DNA from 2 places in the Bacteroides sp. An279 genome. Region 1 is predicted to be linked to the other one. Evidence: riboswitches for the same ligand, from Rfam matches in the RefSeq annotation. Region 1 holds a riboswitch; the other holds the start of a gene.

Region 1 (8,470 bases):
ATGGATTGTTTGATGTTGTAGATGTGGAAATCTGTGTAGAGTGCATTAGTGCGAAACGAATATTTATCAGAGAATTTAAGCATAGTGGCAGATATGAAGCCATTTCTACCATTTCCCGAAAGATTTTTGGGTTTATTCCTTGGTTTCCAAAGTATGATTCCACCAAACTGAAAAAATAGTAGTTATGGATAATCAGATTATTTGCCCTAATTGCGGTGCGCCCAATGAAAGCACGTCTACTTCGTGCCAATTTTGCGGTGCATCTTTGGTTGCAACGAAAAAAACAAAGAAGAAGAAAACGAAAAAAAGCGAACCTTCTCCTGAAGTTTCTGTCAGTGAAATAAAGGGAAAGCCTCAAATCAAATTTGATGAACGGATTTTTAGTTTAGAATATGACGAGTTCAATGACATAGCCGACCTTGAAATATCTTATCAAATAGGTCATTGTGATAGGATTAGTCAGTATAGAATTAGCTACTCTTTCACTCTTAACCAATTACGGATAAGAGGTATAAAAACCATTATTTCGGATGGAAAAAAATATGATTACTCTGATGATATGTATATAGGAACGGATAACCTTGATATTTTAGAGACATTTTGCAATTTAGATTGGAAGAACTGTAAAATAGATGAGGTTAAGGAAGGAAAGGAAATACTATTTGTCCTCATTTGTCAAGCATTCTATAATACGATTTTCGACCATTCAAAATATACGAATGCAACGGATAAACTATATGAATATTACCTTCAATGTATCGAACAGGAAAATAAAGAAAAGGAAGAAAAGTTCAGAGAGGAACGTAAAAAAGAATGTCTAAAATTTCTCATAAGTTTTGCAATTGTAATCTTTCTTTTTTTACTGTTTGTAGGGTTGCCTCTGTTTTTATCATCACTATTTGATTAATTCATAAGAGTATGGCAATAGTAGATGTAGTAAAATGGGAAGTAAACGACAAGGAGCTTGTTTATAAGTTCCCTTCGGAGCAAATCCGCTTAGGCTCTCAGTTAGTGGTCTATCCTGAACAGACGGCTATTTTTGTGAAGGGGGGCAAACTATATGATGAGTTTAGCAGTGGCACTTACACCATAAAGACAGAAAATATCCCCCTATTAGACAAGGTTGTAAACCTGCCTTTCGGAGGCGACTCTCCTTTCCAAGCGGAAGTATGGTTTGTGAATCAAATTTCATTGCTTGATTGCAAATGGGGTACGCAAACGCCATTGCAGATAGAAGACCCCAAATATGATGTTATTGTTCCAATCAGAGCTTACGGACAATATGGATTCAGAATAGAAAATCCAAGGACATTCCTTGAAAAGTTGGTCGGTAACATGTCTTCTTTCTCTGTGGATAAAGTCGTTTCATATTTCAGGGGTGTTATTCTATCTAAGTTGACCGTTATCATATATGACAAGCTGAAAGAAGAAGGTTTATCTGTGCTGAATATCAATTCTCAGGTAGAAGTTCTGTCAGAGTACGCAAAGGAATGTCTGAAAGAGGTCTTTCTGAGATATGGCATAGGCATAGAAATGTTCAATATCATATCCATTACTGTAAAAGAGGATGACCCAAGTTTCTTGAACTTGAAAGATGCCAAGGATGCAGCAGCAGAAATCAAGATTATGGGTGAGAAGAATTATAGACTTTCACGCTCCTTTGATGTTTTGGATGCAGCAGCAGAAAACGAGAGCGGAGGCGCAATGAATGCGGCACTTGGACTTGGCGCAGGTGTCGGAATAGGAGGCGCAGTCGGAACTATGGCTGCAAAGACATTCTCCAACGGCTTATCCCCTGATGATGTTCCTCCGTCATTGCCGAAAGCGATTGTCTATTACTTAGGCATTAACGGTAAATCTGTTGGGCCAATGGATTTTGATGCTATATGCCAAAAGTATTCTGCCAATGAAATCAATGCAGATACATTGGTTTGGAGAAAAGGCATGAAAGCGTGGGATAAAATCTGCAATGTGGAAGACTTTCAATCTTTGCTTAGCGAAGAATGTCCTCCACCGTTACCTACAATATAAAAGCATACGACAATGAAGAGAATAGTCCTATTTACTTGTGCAACACTACTTGTCGCCAACTTCTTGTTTGGCCTGTTACTCAGTAGTTATGAGTGGCTTAATGTGCTTCTCAGCAGTGGAATCATCATATTGTCAAGCACTTTTATGTTGCTGATTGGGATATTGCCATTAAAAGACGGCTTCAAATCATCTTTGTATGTGATATACCCTGCATTGGGATTCATAGAATTTATGCTATCCGCCTTTTCCCCTGACAGAATAAAGGATAATTGGGCAATGATAGCACTCATACTTCTTGTAGCTTTTCAAATAATATTCTTATTCATAACCAATATAATATCCAACAAAATTAAGTGAGCTATGGGCAAAGATAACTTAATGGGAGTGCTTGAAACGCAGGAATATATTTCAAGCGAAAGTCATGAATGGGACGTACCATTAGACGCAAAAGACAAAATTGAAAAGATGGTGCAAAAGTATAATGAGCGAGCCATAAAGAAAGGTTATGAAAGTTCTGTTTTCAAATTTGATGAAAACTCTCTAAAACTTAGGGGGAAATTTATACCCAAAGGTGAAAGCAAATCTTTTTTCGGCCAATTAAGGGACAATGCGAATAATGGAGATTTAAGTGAGGACATTCAGAGCATACTACGCTTATGCACCAAACTCTGCCCTTATTGCCACAGTCAAATGCCTGCACTTGCCAAAGAATGTGAGGTATGTGGCAAACAGTTTCTCCAAGATAAGAGCAAGGATGATATTGTTGCAGCAACTGAAGAAAAAGCACAGAATCCTATCCAACCAACGGAAACAGCGAATGAGATGGGCGTAAGATATGAATTGTTTGATGCCCGTACAACAATAGAATCACCTGACGGAGTATCATATTACGATACTATATTATCACACTTTAAAGAGTTTATCACTATGCAGAATACAGAGCCTAAGAATGAGGTAACATTCCTTATGGCATTGGATTTGGATAAGATAGACCCTGCTGATGAAGAGAAAATGACTGACGATGACCCGCGATTGGGGATAAATTCATTTGGTATATGTAATGTAGTATTCAGCAAATATAACAAATGGATGCCATTGTTTGAAGAGAAGGTGAACAGTGGTAAACCTCAAATTTTCATAATTATTAAGGATTGGCAAGCAGATTTGAATAAGGTCGCAAAATTTGCTACGGAAAAGAGTGTTTCATACGCCTTAGAAAAGGGATTGGATAGATACGACAAAGAATATGCAAGGATAGTCCTTTCGTTTGATGACGATACGAGAGCAGCAACAAATTTCTTGTGTAATGTGGCTACAGACATTCTATCAGTCCCTAAAGATGTGCCTGTTACAATAGATATAAATTCCTATCAAAGCAAGGCCAAGGCGCAAAAGGAATATAAGAAGAACAATACTTTTGGTGCTAAGGACTTTGCAAAGGGAACGATAGTATTATTAAAGGATAAGATTACAGGCAAATAAAATTTGAAGTCGGATATAATAAACAAGGATATATTTATGAATACCAAAGCGATTTGTCCGAATTGTGGTGCAGAAGGCACAGCAGGTAGATTCTGTGAGTATTGCGGAACTAAGATTCCTATGCCTAAACCTAAGCGTAAAAAGAAATCCCACAAAACAGAGTTGTCAACGGTAAGAATGGTCAACTTCACCATCAACCAAGATGATGCTATAAAAGCATTTTTGTGTCATTTATCTGATGTAGATAATTTGCCCAAAGACACATTTGACAGATTAACTATAGATGAAATTACGCCATATCTTGTTCCTACATATTTTTATCATTGTAACTTTGATGCTCCTTGGTCTTGTATAAAACTTGTGTATGAGAAATACAAAGTTGGCAATGAAACAAAAACAAGGACAAAGAGATATCTTATGAATGGAATAGCACAAAGAGGTTTTGATTATGTACTTCCATCTTGTAAAATAGAAGACATACCAACTGAACTATATACATTCATAAAAGATGAGAGGTCTAATTTAGCATACTATGATTTGTCTGACAATTATGAATTAGATGAAAAAGATAAGTCAATATTGGTGGAATCGTCCGATGATGACGAAAGTATGGTATTACGGAAAAGTGATTTCAATTCAATATTGGATCGTAGAGTATCTTCTGCCGTAAAAAGTCAAATTCCAAACGATTATGAAGATTTAAGCTATTCATATAGTTACAATAATAGTATTGGTAAAGAACTAATTTTACCTTTCTGGTTAATCAGATATACCTGCAAAGATGAAAAATTTTATTTTATTATTGATGGGATAAATAAAAATGATAGGATTAAAAGACCTGAGGATTCTATAAAGAAAGCTGAAATCAGCGCATTAAAAAAGCGAGAAGAGAATAAAGGATATATAAGTTGTTTTGCATCCCTTTTATGGCTTATATTCTTTTTGGGGTCTGTGCTTACAACATTATCTTTCTTTATTCATTGGGTTAAAAACTCAGATAATATAGGTACTGTAACAGCATTTCATTGTTTTGCCCTTGTTGGTATGATTATTTTTTACGTTTGGATGCATAAGGCAAGTAAAAAGGAACTTGATGCCAAAAACGTGGTACAATCAAATTTGTATTCAGCTTGGCTTCAGAGAAAAGAGTCATTGCTTGATGCATTAAATAGTAAAGACCTTAAGTTATCTGCTGAAACTACGAAGCAGTTAATTGATGAAACAAAAAAAAGAATTAAAGAAAAGAATCCTAATATAAAGCAAGAAGATAAAGAGAAATTATCCAAAGTTCCTACGATAGTAATAGAAATTTTAGGTTGGATTAGTCTTTTAGTTTATAGCATATTAGGATAATATGAATATTAAAAAAGGTACAACGCTTGGCAAATATTTTATCAAATAGAGAATAATTCGCATTAAAAATAGTATATTTGCAATCGTAAAGCATCAAGAGTACTTGAATGTACACCAACCGAGCCTTATATATTGTGGCCACGGTGGTAAAATGATGCGGATTGTTTAACAATTAAAAACAAACAATATGGATGACCGTAACATTACTGGTGGCAATCGCCACAACTCTTGCAATCAATCACTTTTTAATGATATAATGCTTGGCCGTACTGAAATGTACGATGCAAGCAAATTGAGCTGTTGGCCTTTTTGCAGGGCAACTGATGTGCGAGATGGAATACCTCTGAGCCTTGGTAATTTGTGCAAAGGCTATCCATTTGCCTTGAATGGGCATATTTTTCTTACCAGTGAAGCAGCTTATCTTTGTGGAGAGTTTTCCGATTCTTCATCAAAACAGTCTATACAGTACAGCCTCATGGAAGAGCCGAATGCTTTCTTGGCTAAGAAAGTAATCAAGCGCAAAAATCTTAAATATGTACGGCAAGACTGGGAGGAAATCCGTCTGCAATGGATGCTTTATGTGGTGTGGCAGAAGTGCATAGGAAATTCAAACTTTCGGAATTTGCTCCTTTCCATTCCTAACGATGTTGTTATTATAGAAGACAGCACAGCCAATCACGGAGCTACGTCATCTGTATGGGGCGCAAAAAATAAAGAGTTAAGGAATGTACGCAGAGCATTGAAGAAAGAGTTGATTGCTCACAATCCTACAATGAAGAAGAAAGATTTGAATAAGCTAATATCAGAACAATGTGGAAAAATAACGGATGTCGGTAACTTTGTCGGAGAAAACAATATGGGCAAGATTTTGAAAATGTGCCAAATCGCACTAAGAAACAATGTTATCCCACCCATTGACTATGACTTACTGAGAAAAAAGAAAATCTATCTCTTCGGAGAGTTGTTGACTTTTAACGGGGAGGACAGGTTATGGGAATAGAAACTTTCAAAATCAATACGCTGTACAGAGGAATTGCATTGGAGGGAAATTGCAGGATTATCCCTTATTCCACTTACTCTATCACAATGGAAAAGCCATGCAAAGGGTTATCCAAATCTGCTTATTTCCGTAATGGCTTTACAATGGAAAACATTATGGGTAGGATTAAGTGGGAACTTGGGCAACTCTATGAACAACATCAGAACATACTATATGGTTACGACAAGTATAAGAAGTTATGGACTGAATGGAAACAGTATGATTCGCAGTTGCAAGCGTCTATAGAAGAGTCCATTGCATTGAAAGAAGAGGCTGACGCTGAAACTTTAGCTTTCCTTGACTTCCATATCAGAATGCTGAAAAGGGATGGCATAGAACGCTTCTATGAGTTAATGGAAAAATACGGAATTAAGCCATTATCACTTTCTCCATCCGTTTTGGAAACATCAATCGGACTTATTGAAAAAGAATTTTGTAACCGAATGCTATGAAAGTATTATTGAAGAAAAGTACGGAAGATATGAATTGGGGTGGTGATGATTATGATATAATTTCACTTAACCCCATAAGCAAGGCTTTGACTGATTGCTATCTGCCTCTGTGGTCGCCTTCATCATTGAAAGCCCTACTATTGAAACGATTGGGGACACTAAAACGAATGTATCTTCATCTAAGAGTGGATTGTGAGAAAGATAGTTCCGTTGTGAAGTCCATCTCCTTAAAATGTGGTATGTTGGACGATGTGGAGCGGATGTATGATGACAACAAGGTCGATTGGGGCAAGATTAAGGGATGTTTGACTGAGTATTTCCTGAGCATAGGATATAAGAGCCTCCAATGTACGGATGATGAGGATATAGTGAACTTCATTCAGAGGCTCGAAAAGGATGTTCCGTTAGCAAAAGAATATTTCAAAGTGTTGTACAAATGCGATGAGAATATCGCCCGTATCGGATATTTCGGTGATAATGACAAATACGAGATGTATGTAAAGACAGACGATGAAGAAACTACGCCTCATTTCCATATTCGGGACACAGAAACGAAAGGCGGAAAGTTTGAAACGTGTGTCTGTTTGGAAACGAACTGTTATTGTTTGCACGGGACGTACAAGGACGTGCTTACGCCTGAGCATCAAGCTATGCTGATGGACTTTATGGAAGGTTTGTCACGACATAAACAACACACCTTGTCGTTGGTGTGCAATTATGAATGGGCAGTAGATATGTGGAATCTCAATAATGAGGCAACACAAGTGACTTTGAGATATGGTAGCAAAAATAAGGTGATTATACCCGATTACGGCAAGATGACCCTTTAAAATATTACGGATATGGAAGAGAATAACATCATCATAGAGAACGGTATACGGTTGCAGGACGGCAATGTGATTCGAGGCTATCCTAAGCAGGATGCCATCGTGGAACTATGTAAGAAAACACCTATGCTTGACACTACAGAAGAGTATTTAAGCATTGGGAAAAAACCTGCAAAGCCCAAGCCGACGGATGAGAAAGAGAGTAACTTGCAGAAACTATTTACAGACAATTCTTTCCTCATCTTGGCCAATCGGAAACGGATTCTCAATGACAGTAGGATGTTGCTTACGCCTGTTACAGTCAGGAACGGTTTAGCCTATACAGGAGCATTCTCAACAGCCACATTAGGCGTATATATTGAATGGTGGCATAATTGCCCTTATTCAGTCCTATTTGGTGAAAAAGATGATACAATGTCTTTGATATGGTATTTGTCAGGTTCGCCGTTAAGTGGTGGAAACCTTTGCTCAATGGTTACTGAAGATGGTAAGGCAGAAACAGTGAGAGTTCATTTCTTCAGAAAGTTATGGCCAAAATTTACTGATATATTGGCTGACTACCACGATGCGAAGGAACTCTATCAAGCCTATACACTGCCTGAAGTCATAGATATATTGAAGCGTGAAACGACAAAGGAATTCTATACGGAAAGCATAAAGGAGTTTCGTTATCAAGCCAAAGTCAATTTACTTAATGCACAACTAAGAGATTGGGAGGAAAACTATGAAAGTCTAAAGGAAAAATGTGACAAGTATGAAAAAGAATGGCATTTCGCCCTTTTTCAACTGAAAAAGGATGAAATAGTAGCTTTCCATAAAGAGTACAGCATTAGAAAAGAAAATTTTCAAAACAGGAAAGAAGAACTTGCCAAAGAGAATCAGGAACTAAAAAGAAAATTACACCAGAAAGAGTTGACAAACAAGGAGTATCAACCCTTGTTAAGCGCAAATAAGAAAGAAATAGAACAGTTGAAATGGGAATTGGATGAGTATGCTAACGAATCTATCTCTACGCTGATTCCAAAGTTGGCAAAAGGGTCGATAGGATTGTCTTTTGGAGATTTGGATAAAATCTTATCTGAAATAGCTGAGTTTGTAAAATCCTCATCCTTATAAAAACGAAATAGAATGCTTATATACGAATGATATATATTCAACTTTTTGTATAACATATAATTCAAAATCAGATGAGCATATTAGAAATTTATTTACTTGGTGTAGTTGCAGCAGCTGTGCATATTATTTGGTTTGAGTATCAGTTCGACCACAACAAACAGCTATCAAAC
Region 2 (13,290 bases), on a different contig from region 1:
AAGATAAGGAAGAAGATGATTTCCAACTGCTTTCTGCCATTGCGGAAAACATGGATACGGCAGCATTCACACGTCTTTACGGCAAGTATGCGAAGTGGGCTTTCGGGCTATTCTATTCGCGGACGGGCAGTAAGGAGGCCGCATCCGAACTGTCACAAAACCTGTGGATGTACGTATGGGACAATGCGGGGAAAATCATCGGGAACCATGACGAAAAACGGCATACAATAAAAGGTTTGCTTTATGCCGTCATAGCCAAACGCATATTGGATTTCTACCGGATGGTGGAGAGTTGCCATAACATTGTGTCGTTGGACGACGAGGAAATATGGCGCATGGTGGTGAACATCGCGGATAATAACCCGACGGTATTCTCCAAACTGGATGTGGAAGCCATCCATACGATTACCGATGAAGTGCTTGAAAGGTTCGGTGAACTGGACAAAAAGGTCTTCGTCAGTATGAAGAATGGATATACAGCCAAAGAGGTGGCTGACATGTACGGATTTACGGAAGCCACCGTCAGGAAAAAAGTGTGCGTGATGACAAAGGAAGTACGTCTGAAACTGTGTGAGGCCGGATATGTGTCCGCCATCCTTTCGTGTGTCAGTCATCCAGAACATGCCGCTTTGATTATCATGTCCAGTTCCGTCATTCATAAATCCCTGACCATTCCAAATTATTGAAATAGTAACTGTATTCGCAGTTTCCTTTCCACCTGCTTAAAGGCACGTACATGCTCAGTCCGCTGAAATGTTCCTGACTGATGGATAACTTGTTGATGAACTGCGGCGTGGCCGCCTTGTAAACGACGGTGCGGCGCAACTGCGCGTCGAACTCGTCCGTCCGCCCTTCCACAACGGTGTGGACTATATCGCCCATGTCGAAAAACACGTTGGGCACGTTGTCCGTGTGGTACGCCTGCAAGACAGACGTGTCCAGAGCCTCCATGTCGTGCAACCTACCTTGCAGGACGTTCCGGGTGGCAGTGAAAAGTCCGCCAAGTTCGGCGGCATCCACCAGCGCGATTGTGGCCGAGCGCAGTATGTCGTGCCCCATACTGTTGTAGTGGCCGTAATAGGCGACGCAGGCCTGTTCCAAATCCTCCACGCCGCCAAACAGGTACGGAAGCACCTTCGCATAAGGGATGCCCGAAGCGTCATAGTCGGCTTCCGCAAGTACCTCGGTGGGTGAAGCTATCAGATAGTCCGCCTTGTTGCGCATTTCATACAGCCCTTCTATACACCCCATCAGGCATACATCAAACCAGATATATTCCGCCACATCATCGGGGAGGGCATCCGCCAATGCATCGATTTCCATCACGCCGGACGAGGAGTCATTCCCTGGATGGTTGTCGATGCCGATGTAGCGTGTGCGCGGGAATCCGTCAACCGCATTCCCCCTCGTGCCTTGCGGCACAAGATCGGAATCGTAACCACCTGGCAGCCAACCCATCGAATGCGACCAAAGCACCAGTCCGAAACGGTCGGACGGAACAAGCTCCTTGGCCTCGCTTATCACCCGCGCCAGCGTTTCCGGATTGGCGGAGTTCTCCTCCGCATACGACTTCAGCGGGACTTCCCCGCCTTGCTGCGTGATACTGAACAGGCGCGGCGTTTCACCTTCCCTGTCCACATAGACCACCGCCGTGCCCGCACTGCGCCGTGCGCCCTGCCTAAGCTGCGAGATGGTATAGTCCACTTCAGAGTCCATCGAGTTGTCGGCGGCCATATACACCAGCGTGGTATAGGACACAGGGTCGGGCGGTACGATTATTTCCTCGTCCTCCGAACAGGATGCCAGCGGCAAAAGAAGGCAGTAGCCCAAAGCCGCACGGAAAAACTTGCGCTTGTTCATATTCCTCTTCCGGTTTAATTTGCCAAAGGTAACGGTTTGATATGACAACGGGGTTACAATGGCGAAAAAAAAGCGGACGGCGGGCCCGGTATATCACCGTCCTTGCCGTCCTCCCGTCACATTTTCACGCCCCGGTATTCCTTGTGTCCGGGAATATCCGGCCTGCCTATTATAATATGGTCACGGATATAGTCACGGGCTGCATCGTCCGGCTTCGGCACGTTCTCCGCTTTCGGTACCGCCTGACCGCCTTGTTCCTGCCCCTGACTTGGCGTTTCCTCATGCTTGGGTGCCAGTTCCAGCTGTATTTTGCGGTCGAGGGCGGCAAGCTCGGACTTCAACTGCTTCAATTCGTCCTCCTTTTTCCATGTCTTGCCCGCTATCTCCTGCAACTGCGGTATCTCGCGTTCCAGCACTTGGTTCTTTTCCTCGTACTGCTTGATGATGGCGGGGATGCGCTCCAACGCATTGAGGAAGTTCACTGCGGCAGCGTGGGTGTCTGCCATCGCCAGATGGCCGTTGTTGTACTTGTACTTATAATGCCCCTCGATGACAAAACGGTTGTCGATGGTCTCGCGCCCGTCGCAAATCATCCGCTCGCTGACTACTTTGATGGGGAAGCCGTACAGCTCGCCGATTTGCAGGTACTGCCCGCCAGTCGTGGCATTCTTGGCTATCTCCTGCAACTTCCTGCCGATGGCTTTCTCATCAGCGGAAACCACCCCGTAAATCCGTATCGGGTTGAGCCGGTTGTCGTCCTTTCCGGTCTTGGCGGCAGCGGTGAACTTCTCCCAGTCTTCCGTCATGGCGGCGATGACGGTTTTGTTGTCATTCAGCTCCTTTGTCTTGCCCTCCAATTTCCATTCCGAATCGCGCTTTCCCCTGTTGAACGACTTGCGTTCGCCCTCTAATGAGGCTATCTTCTTTTCGAGCTTCGCCTTGTCAAGCAAATCCGTGTTGCCGGACAGTATCGCCATATACTCCGAGAAATTCATGCCCGACTTCTCGTCCATCGCCCCCTCGTCGATGGTTCGTGCGCCCAACGCGCCGCTTTTCAGCTGACTGATGAACGTCTGCTTGCAATGCAGCAGGTTGAACTTGTACGAGTCCAGCGACTTCTCCACCGCATAGATGATGACATCCACCTTGTTGTCCGCATAGAGCTTGGCAATCTCGTTGCCCTTTCTGACCGCCCGGCCGTCACGCTGTTGCAGGTCGGACGGACGCCAGGGACAATCTAAATGATGGATGGCTACAGCCCTTCGCTGGGCGTTCACGCCCGTGCCGAGCATACTGGTAGAGCCGAACAGCACACGTACACGACCCTCGTTCATCGCCTCTATCACCGCTTTCCGCGCCTTCTCGTTCTTGCACTCCTGAATGAAGCGGATTTCATGGGCGGGTATGCCGTAGTCCTCTACTAATTTGCGCTTGATTTCGGTATAGACGCTCCAGCCGCCACCGGGCTGGTACGTGCCCAAATCCGAAAAGACGAACTGCGTCCCCTTGTGCGCGTCATACTTGCGGTAATACTCCGCTATCATCTTGGCGCAATGGCTCGCCTTGTTGTCGGGGTGTTCCTCGTAATCCGGGTCAATCATGCGCATGTCCAGTGCCATCTTCCTTGCGTAGTCCGTGGCGATGAGCATCTTCGCCTTTTCCTCCGTTTCAGACAGTGGCGGTCTGCCCAGAATGGTCGCGTCGCCCGACTTGGCGAACTGCATCAGCTTTTCGATAAACACCTCCTGGTCGGGCGTGGGCGGTATGTGGTGCAGTATCTCGTTCTTCTTCGGACGGTCCACGCCCACGTCCTCCGCCGTGCGGTAGTCGGTTATCTCGTTGTAGAACGCCGCCAGCTTGTTCTGAAAATACAAATCGTTGTATTCCGCAAAACGTTTTTTCAAGTCATTCTTTGTAATTTCAAGCTTTCCCATTTTTTACCAAGCGTTGTTGCGGATTGCCTTATTTAATCATAAGTAGAGAAATATGTCTGTAAAAAGAGAACGGATAACCTCCACAAAGGTTTCCCATGCGAAGAGGCATGTCATCCCTCTCGTCTGTAGACTTATGGAAAGCCCAACAGTCCAGCTTGCTGGCATCGTACGTTTCCATATGTCCCAACACAAAATATTTAAAAAGTGATTGGTAAAAAGAGAATTCGGGGCGGTTTTCCCCCGTGATTGTAAAATCATCCATATTGTTTATATTTTGATTATTAGACAAATCCACATCGTCTTACCACCGTGGTTACAATATCGGAACTCGGTTGGTGCGTACTTAAACGGCTCTTGATGTTTCGGTTACAAATATAAGGTCGTGAAAGGTCGGTTTGCAAATTTTACAGGATAATTTGTGTTAATAGCCTTTTTCATGACAGTCCCACTTTTAGTCGGCTTCTATGAAATTTTTGTTAATCGCATCTTGTTCCCATATAAACAGATAAAAAATGCCTACTTTTGTTTCATTCATTAATGAACAAGTAATATAGGGAGTATATATGACGAAAGATAGATTTGAAGAAGCCTTGGACTATATCTGCCACTATGATTATGTGTCAGAATTGAAAAATATCACACCAAAGGTAACAAAGGACTTTGTGGAAGTGTCTTTGTCGCTTGTCACATCTGATGACGAAATTGACTATGGCGAATATCCTTGCAAAAAGAGCATGACGAGGCTATTCCACAAAGAATTATATCCCATATTGGTGAATGATGGTTTCCTCGACGAGAAGGGGAAGGCATCGGACGAAGTCGCCGAAGCAAAAGCGTGGAAAGTTTACTTGTGTTTGACAGACGGAGATGATGTCTATGCCAGCATTCATCTCTTTGACTATACAGAAGAAGGTGTGAAGCTTGTCGGTGAATCAGCCAATTATAAATAAGCCTTGGCTCATTGTGCCCTTATGCCCTTATGAAAGGTTTAGGGGATATGCATAACTGGGGTCTGTGGGTATCTTCCGGCACCGCGATAGCAACTTTTACTCAGATTAGGTATGGCGAATTGTCCAACTTTCATCTCATACTTCCATTGAATATTTCAATGATGATAATTCACTTATCTTCTCGGCTGTGGTGGACGGAGTGGAAACAGAAACAATCGAGGTTCCACTGGAGACCATGAATGTGGTTCAGAACAGAGGGCGGTATAATAAGGTTTCTGAGTTCCATGATGAAATTCTGAGGGTGAAGAATAAGGACATGCCTCTTATTGCAAAACGTATGTGCGCATAAGGTGAGAATTGAATCTTAGATATGGTTTAAAAGTAATAATGTTACATTGTAACGTAATTACTTTCTTACGTAATTACATAATAACTGTAATCCGTTGTAAGTGAGTGTAAAATATTTCCTCCCCACCCTATCTAAGGATTAAGCTGTAATCCGCCTGTTTCCTTCTTTGGGACTACACTTGTCTAAAGGAATAAAACTTCCGGCTTTCAAATTCAGCACCTCACACTACATACTCAAGATCATCTGGTGAGATATGCAGTTTGGCAATTTGCAGCAGCTCGGTTTTAACCCACCCTGGAAATGACCCGGTGCCTTCAGGCACCAGGAGAAAGCGGAGTCTCGAAAGTGCGTCTTTTTATGTGGCTGAAGCCTTTCCGTCTTTTGTTGTCTTCTTCCATTTTTCGGTGTGTGTAGCACAGACCTTTTTCCCTCTTCCTCCAGTGTCGTATCTGGCGGCTGACATAGGTCGGTTACCGCTCCGGTTTCACAGCCGTCCTTCCGGCAATATCCCTTCTTTTATTAGGATACACCCTTCCTTCTTTTTCCGTTGACGGCAGCCTCCTTCCCCCAGCTTCAACAGCCGGCTGATGTATGCCCCTTCACCTACACTGACCCCGGGCAGCATGGACATCGAAGCACGCTTGCTGCAAATTCCAAACCGGCAGTTGCTTCATCACGGAACCTGTACGGATGAGATACTTTTTCAGATGAATTTCCGGAGAAGTCAAATCATATTTCCTTGTGCAAATTTATGGAACAGCATCCACTTTTTCCCGAAAGTGTCGGTGGACGATTCGCAAATACCGGCTTAGCCTATTAACTCAGAATCTTCCTTTTTCCGCACGCACAAAAAGAGTATTCAGCGATTAATCATTTGCTGCCATCTTACCCCAAAAAATATAAGAATCTTCCTTTTTCTGTTGTTCATAAAAAGAGTATTCGTACATTTTTTCATGGTTACCACAGAGTCTGTTCCTTATAGTAGCACCGTAAAAATGATTAATTAACTTCTAAAATTCATGCATTATGAAAAAGATTGAAAACTCATTCGTGGTATCAGGTTTCGTTGCTAATGAAGCACAGGTTCGTAACTTTGAGACAGCAAGCGTAGCACGCTTCTCGATAGCTGTCAGCAGGTCAGAAAAGAAAGGTGAAGTGACCACCTATACATCAGCCTTCCTCGCTGTCGAAGCCTGGCGCAAGAACGAGGCCGCCGATTCGTTTGACCGGATAAAGAAGGGTGAACATCTCACAGTGAAGGGATATTTCAAACCGGAAGAGTGGACTGACAGTGCGACCGGTCAGAAGCGCAACCGTATAGTCATGTCAGCCGTCGAGTTTTATCCGACCCCCGAGAAGGAGGAAGAGGCGAAACCGGCTCCATCGGAGAAGAAACCGAAAAGGACGAAGAAGACAGTATCCTAATAGAAAAGAAAAGTGTGGCTTCGGCCACCTTTTTTTACGCCCTTTCGAGGATTTGTCTTGCGTACACGCAGTTCTCTTACTCCCACCGCCCTATTAAGGTATGTCCGGGTTGCCTTTGCCATCTGGTGTCTATTGGTATAGACGCTTCTGGCAGAGGCAGCGGACATCCGTTCTGTTGTATAGTCCAAGACTCTGTTTTCGACCATACACATCACTTATTACTCACCCATTGCGCACCGTGCCGGCATCCTGGGGCATAACGGCTATGCTGATATGCTCCGTATGTTGGCATGGTGCGATACACAAGGTAAGGGAAACCTTGTAGGTCTTTCTTGCATATATGCAGTTCTCTTACTCCCACCACCCCATTAAGGTATCGGCTGTATTCCTACCCTATCCGGCACTTGTCAGTCTGCTCACAGGCTTACAGACAGGCAAGAGACGGGTAGGAAAAGCTACACATATCCAATCCGCATCATGCTCCGATACGGAGCTAAGGCTATGCCTTAACAACCTTTATCTCCCACCTGATATACGAATTGACATAATATGAGTGCCCGGTACAGCCGCATTGCCTACCCGAAGCGAAGCACCGTAAACGGATCTTCGCCATGCAACAGACAGCTTGTGTCTGTTCCGGTGTACATGCTGCACACCTTTTTCATTGTCCATTCCTTTCCCTGGTCTTTCTCCGGTCATCCTGCTTCCCATATCTGTGTCCTTCACCCCATCAGAGAGCCTTTCTTTTTGTACGGCAAAGGTATATGGGTGTGGTGGAAATGAAAGAGTTCCGGCTTCCAGCCTTTGCCCTGAAAAAAATAACGATGTTGTCTGCGCCTGCCCCAACATTTTTTTCGTTCAAAACTTTTCTAATTCCACTCGCCCAAACCTCGATAAGCCGTAAAAAAAAGGCTCAAACTCAGATGGGGAATGATTCTCTAAAAAAAAAGTCAGCGGATTCAAAAGACAAGGGAAAGGAAACTTTCTGAAAAAAAGGTCTAAATCTCGCTGAAGAATAATTCGATGTTTAACTCATTAAAATTCAAGCGATATGGCAGTAGTTCAGTTCATCATTTCAATCATTGTTTTTATCTGTTCGGCAGCGATGGTGCTGGCTTCCCTCTTTGTGCATCCCAACACGAATATAGTAGCCATTGCCCTATTGTCACTCATATTCCTTGGGTGCATCCATTTAGTAAAAATCAGTTACAAAGAACTTAAATCAGAATAATTATGAAAGGAACAGAACACTTCAAGCAGACCATAAAGGCATTTTTGGACAACAAGGCAGCAAACGATGAATTGTTTGCACAGAGTTATAACAAGCCACACAAGAACCTCGATGCTTGCGTTACCTATGTGCTTAATTGGGTACAAGGAACCGGATGTTGTGGTTTTTCAGACGAGGAAATTTATGGCAGATGTATTCACTACTTCGATGAAGACCATATCGACATTGGCAAGGAAATTCAATGTAATGTTGTAGTTAATCATCATGTTGAACTGACAGATGAAGAAAAGGCTGAAGCCCGACAGAAAGCCATCCGTCAGTATCAGGAAGAGGAAATTCAGAAGATGAAGAACCGCAACAAAAAGGCTAAGCCTACATCAACCCAGACAAACGCAGCACCAACCTTATTCGATTTTTGATATGAGACCAACCAATAACATACAAAGGGAGATAGTTTCACTTTCAAAGAAAATGAAACCAATCACAGAGAGACAAGAGCAGTATGCTTACAGACATTGTTTTGAACCTTTCGCCAAGAGAACGGCGAAAGGTATCTATACCTGTTGCGATTGTGCCCATACATGGCAGGACACACTTTCCTATATTCCAGTTAATGTGACTTGCCCACATTGCGGAAGAAAGCTCAAAGTACGTTCAGACAGGACGAAGGTATATAACCTTAAAAGTTATTACACCGTAATAACCGCAGTCAAGGACTACCAGGTATTAAGGCACTTTGTTGTCTTTGCCGATTTCAGAATAGGAAGACCGGCACAATATTCAATAAGGGAAGTTGTTCAGAGATGGCTGACACCCAAAGGAAAGACAAATACTTTGGCACTCAAGAGAAATATGTGTTCCTTCTATTATGATAGTTGGAACTTCTGTAGTGATATGGAGTTGCGCAGCTGTTCGGATAACTTTGTATATGATATTAATGCAGTATCCACCTATCCAAGAATAAAGGTTACTGAAACCATAAAAAGAAACGGCTATCAGGGAAAAACTTACGACCTTTCCCACTATACTGTTTTCAAGGCTATACTTTCCGATAATAGGAAAGAGACCCTTCTCAAATGTGGACAGATTTCCCTTTTCAAACATTTTGCCGACAAGGATAGCATTTCGGATGATATTTGGAAATCCATCAGAGTTGCCATCCGTCACAAGTATGATATTACAGATGTAGGTTTATGGTGTGACTATATCAGATTGCTTCTTCATTTCGGCAAGGACACCTCAAACCCTCATTACGTTTGTCCTTCAAATCTGCATCAGGAACATGACAGGCTAAGCCGTAAGAAACATGAAGAAGCTGCAAGGGAGCAGATAAGGGAGAAGAAAAGAAGAGCCATTCAGCATGAGAAACTATATAGGGAAGCGAAGGCAAAATTCTTCGGTCTTATTATCAGCGAAGGCAATATTCAGATAAGGGTTCTTGAAAGTGTTCATGAGTTTATCGAAGAAGGAGAGTTTATGAAACATTGCGTATTCTCAAACGAGTACTTCAAGAATGAAAAATCCCTAATCCTATCTGCTATGGTTGACGGAGTAAAAACAGAAACTATCGAAATTTGTCTTGATACAATGAAGGTGGTACAATGCAGAGGACATCATAATATGAACTCAGAATATCACGATGACATACTAAGAGTGATGAACAAGAACATTCCTCTAATCGCTAAACGGATGTGCAGTTGAGCCTAACTTAGTTAGGCTTAATTTATTATAATTTTTAAGTAATTATGTAACACTATAACATAATTACTTAATTACGTAATTACATAAGTAATTGTGTATATATTGAATTAATCTTTCCTCCACCCACACTATTGCTAAGGAATAAGCTTATAATCTGCATATTCATCCCAGTCCAAGGCTTGCGCTTTGGACTGGGCAGAACACACAGACTGGCAAACGGGACAAGTCAGCCATGCCGATCCATCGCTTGCTTCCGGAACGTCATGCCTGACATATCCTCTGTATATTTGCCGCAGCTTCACGTTGTTTCTCCCACCGGAAAGAAAGCCCGGCATCACGGATGCCGGGACAGAGGAGTCTCGAAAGGGCATCTTTTAAGGTTGTGGCTGAAGCCTTTCCGTATTCAAATCTTCTTGGACTTTCCGTCTTACGCCACACCTGTAACTCTCCCTCCACCGGTGCTGCATAGCTCGGCTACCTTAATCCTTCAACGCACCTGTCTCCTGCCACTCTTTCGGGAAACAACAGTCATTGACTCTTATGCACCCTTTTCCCTTACGTTGGTACTGCTGTTGCTCATTCATGCTGCCTCGACAGCCGGCCGGTCATGTACCGCACCTCCCCCAATTCATTATCGTAAGACTGCTTCGAAAAGCACGCTTGCTGTAAGTTCAAATCGGTCTGAGCATCATGCACTACACCGTTGCGAACCTCAATCTTTCCAAATGAATTTCCGGCGAAGTCAAATCATATTTCCTTGGTGCAAAGTTATGGAACAGCTTCCACTTTTTTCCGAAAGTGTCGGTGGACGATTCGCAAATACCGGCTCTGCCTATTTACGCCAGAATCTTCCTTTTTCTGATACTCACAAAAAGAGTATTCAGGGATAAATTATCTGCTGCCATCTTATCCAATAAAAAATTTAAGAATCTTCCTTTTTCTGCAAGCACAAAAAGAGTATTCGTACATTTTTTCATGGCTACCACAGAGTCTGTTCCTTATTGAAGCACCGTAAAAATGATTAATTAACTTCTAAAATTCATTCCATATGAAAAAGATTGAAAATACTTTCGCAGTGACTGGTTACGTAGCAAATGATGCTCAGGTGAACAATTTTGATACAGCAAGCGTTGCACGCTTCTCTATCGCAGTCAACCGACCTGAAAAGAAGGGGAAGGAAACTACCTACACTTCAGCTTTCATGGCTATCGAGGCTTGGCGCAAGAATGAGGCGGCCACAGCATTCGACATCATCAAGAAGGGTGCACTTCTAACAGTCAAAGGGTACTTCAAACCCGAAGAGTGGACTGACAAGGAGACAGGTCAGAAGCGTAACAGAATTACAATGGTAGCCGTCGAGTTCTATCTCGCCCCTGACAAGGTGGAGGAAGAGAAACTGGCTAAGGCTTCCAACAAGACGAAAAGAACCAAGAAGGAAACTTCAAAATAGAAAAGAGTGGCTTCGGCCACCCTTTTTTTATGCCCTTTCGAGGAGTTTATTTGCGTTCACGCAGTTCTCTTACTCCCACCGCCCCATTAAGGTATTCACTGTTCCTTGACCTTCCTTTGCTGAAGCGCACTCAGGCGGCGTAACTGCTCATGCGGTACACTCTCTCACCCATCGCCATGACTCCAGGTTCGTTCCCTTCCCTCATTGTAAACCCGTATGTCACACCATCCCTGATGCCTGGGGTACAACGGCTGCACTGTTGCACTCCGTCATCTGGTATGGCGTGTACTCTTGAACCATAGGTAAGGCAGAGCCTTGGCATACCGATAGCTTGCAAAGCAGCCAACCCTCCACCCTACTTAGGTTGTCGCTACAGCTCCTTATCTACCCAGGATATAATCGGTATAAATTCTTTTTCGATTGTCTTTCATTGGTCTTTTCTGCTGGCCGCTTCCTCATTTATCGGTGTTTCCCCATCTAAGAGCCTTTCTTTTTATACGGCAAAGGTATATGGGTGTTGTGGAAATGAAAGAGTTCCGGCATTCTGCCTTTGCCCTGAAAAAAATAACGATGTTGTCTGCGCCTGCCCCAACATTTTTTTCGTTCAAAACTTTTCTAATTCCACTCTCCCGTACCTCAATAAGCCGTAAAAAAAGGCTCAAACTCAGGTGGGGAATGATTCTCAATAAAAAAAAGTCAGCGGACAAAAGACCAAACCAAGACAAAGGTTTAAAAAAGGTCTAAATCTAGCTGAAGAATAATTCAAGTTTAACCATCTAATAATAAGCGATATGGCAACTACGTTCGGAAAATATCCCAGTTTAGACAGACAATGGAATAAGATGATGTTTTCTTTTTATCCTTATTTGTCAACAAAGAATAGAAACGCAACTCAGGAAGAGTGGAAAATAAGAAGGCTTATTTGGGACTTTAAAGATGGGAAAGCATTTTCGTACGTAGCTTATTTGGTTGCAAACAAGCTCATTCAACTTTATGGGACAGAGACAAAAAACATTGTCTCTGCTTGTGTTCCGGCTTCGAGTACAGAAAAGAATGAAAAGAGATACAAATGCTTTTCTTCTATGGTTTGCCAACTTAGCGGGATGGATAACGCTTACGACCATATTAAAGTTAAAGGAGAAAAATCTGCCGAGCATGATAATGTAGATAAGAGCACCATTCATAATAAACAGGAAATAGAGTTCGACCAAGATTTTTTCAAAGGAAAAAAAGTGATAGTGTTTGATGATATTCTTACAAAGGGATTCGCTTACGCGATATTTGCCAATAAAATTGAAAAATTGGGTGCAGAAGTTTTAGGCGGACTTTTTATAGGTAAAACAGTTTATACAAATTAGATGAGAGCAATAGAAACATATAAAACAATAAAAACAGGTCTCTTCCAAGATGAGACCTTGTTTTTATATTGTTATATAGCACATAACGGACTCAAATACGAGACAACGGGTGCCACCCTTGATATATGCAGAAAATCACGGGATATATGGCTCAGCCATCTGTCCGCCTCTTTTACCGGACACCGCCAAGTTATTAGCTGTAGGCAGACCGCTGAAAGGGTGAAGGATGCAATCAGATATTGTTATAAGAACGGCATCAGATTCTTTTATGCGGGTGGTGCTGTAGGCTTCGATACCATAGCAGCTGAAGCTGTTCTAAGCCTTAAAGAAGAACTTACAGACATTGTTCTTATTATTGTTGTGCCCTTCCCCGGACAAGACAAATACTTCAAGATGGAGAATAAGAAGAGATATATGAATATTTTCAATCGGGCAGACGAAGTAGTAACTGTGTCCGGCTCATTCTCAAATATAGCTTACTTAAAGCGTAATGATTACATGATTTCGCACTCATGTCAGTTGATAGCATATTGGGATGGAAAGTCCTTGGGTGGTACATCATATACGGTGAGAAAGGCACTTGATAAGAAATTGCCCATTTATAACTTATATAAAAATAGATTATAGATGGCACAACTACTTTTTCATACAAAAAGTAGCAAAAAGACACATCGGAATTACTAAATAGTTATCTTTGCATCTATAAGTATTTAATATTCTGAAATTTAATTATGCGTGAAAAGGATTTACTTAAAATTGCATTGCAAGGTGATTTCAATGTCATCAAAATATCCAAGACCGAGGAAGGTGTCTACATACTTAAACGAATGTCTGCTATTCAAACACCCGGTTGGCGCACCGTTGAAAAATCCTCTGAATTCTCAGATATCGAGTTTAGTATATCCCTTATGCGCCATTCTTGTAAATATATTCTCAATGCAAGTGAACGAATAAAGTTATCTGACTTAACAAACCTTACTGATGCAGGTTTTCAGATGATACGAATATCACCGTCAAATAAACTTGTAATAA

Evidence for each region. Region 1 has a riboswitch for S-adenosylmethionine ahead of B5F78_RS15060 (NADAR family protein). Riboswitches for the same ligand answer to the same signal wherever they lie in the genome.
Region 2: linked by a shared signal. The riboswitch ahead of B5F78_RS11665 (hypothetical protein) and the one ahead of B5F78_RS15060 (NADAR family protein) in region 1 are both predicted to bind S-adenosylmethionine.

The regions. Positions count from the first base shown of each region.
Region 1 covers NZ_NFJA01000119.1:898-9,367, forward strand. The annotation lists gene B5F78_RS15030 (WG repeat-containing protein) at 1-179, shown strand, start outside; gene B5F78_RS15035 (zinc-ribbon domain-containing protein) at 185-907, shown strand; gene B5F78_RS15040 (SPFH domain-containing protein) at 919-2,031, shown strand; gene B5F78_RS16920 (hypothetical protein) at 2,118-2,321, opposite strand; gene B5F78_RS15050 (hypothetical protein) at 2,392-3,513, shown strand; gene B5F78_RS15055 (zinc ribbon domain-containing protein) at 3,550-4,866, shown strand; SAM-I-IV-variant riboswitch at 4,952-5,056, shown strand; gene B5F78_RS15060 (NADAR family protein) at 5,054-5,866, shown strand; gene B5F78_RS15065 (hypothetical protein) at 5,857-6,357, shown strand; gene B5F78_RS15070 (hypothetical protein) at 6,354-7,187, shown strand; gene B5F78_RS15075 (hypothetical protein) at 7,200-8,300, shown strand; gene B5F78_RS15080 (hypothetical protein) at 8,372-8,470, shown strand, end outside.
Region 2 covers NZ_NFJA01000066.1:7,276-20,565, reverse strand. The annotation lists gene B5F78_RS11680 (RNA polymerase sigma factor) at 1-686, shown strand, start outside; gene B5F78_RS11675 (clostripain-related cysteine peptidase) at 652-1,908, opposite strand; partial or broken gene B5F78_RS11670 (helicase-related protein) at 1,977-3,719, opposite strand; gene B5F78_RS11665 (hypothetical protein) at 3,823-4,056, opposite strand; SAM-I-IV-variant riboswitch at 4,055-4,160, opposite strand; gene B5F78_RS11660 (hypothetical protein) at 4,358-4,744, shown strand; gene B5F78_RS17275 (hypothetical protein) at 5,578-5,724, opposite strand; gene B5F78_RS11650 (single-stranded DNA-binding protein) at 6,120-6,518, shown strand; gene B5F78_RS11635 (PcfK-like family protein) at 7,752-8,168, shown strand; gene B5F78_RS11630 (PcfJ domain-containing protein) at 8,170-9,450, shown strand; gene B5F78_RS11625 (single-stranded DNA-binding protein) at 10,499-10,900, shown strand; gene B5F78_RS16870 (hypothetical protein) at 11,031-11,246, opposite strand; gene B5F78_RS11615 (phosphoribosyltransferase) at 11,692-12,258, shown strand; gene B5F78_RS11610 (SLOG family protein) at 12,259-12,885, shown strand; gene B5F78_RS11605 (hypothetical protein) at 12,990-13,290, shown strand, end outside.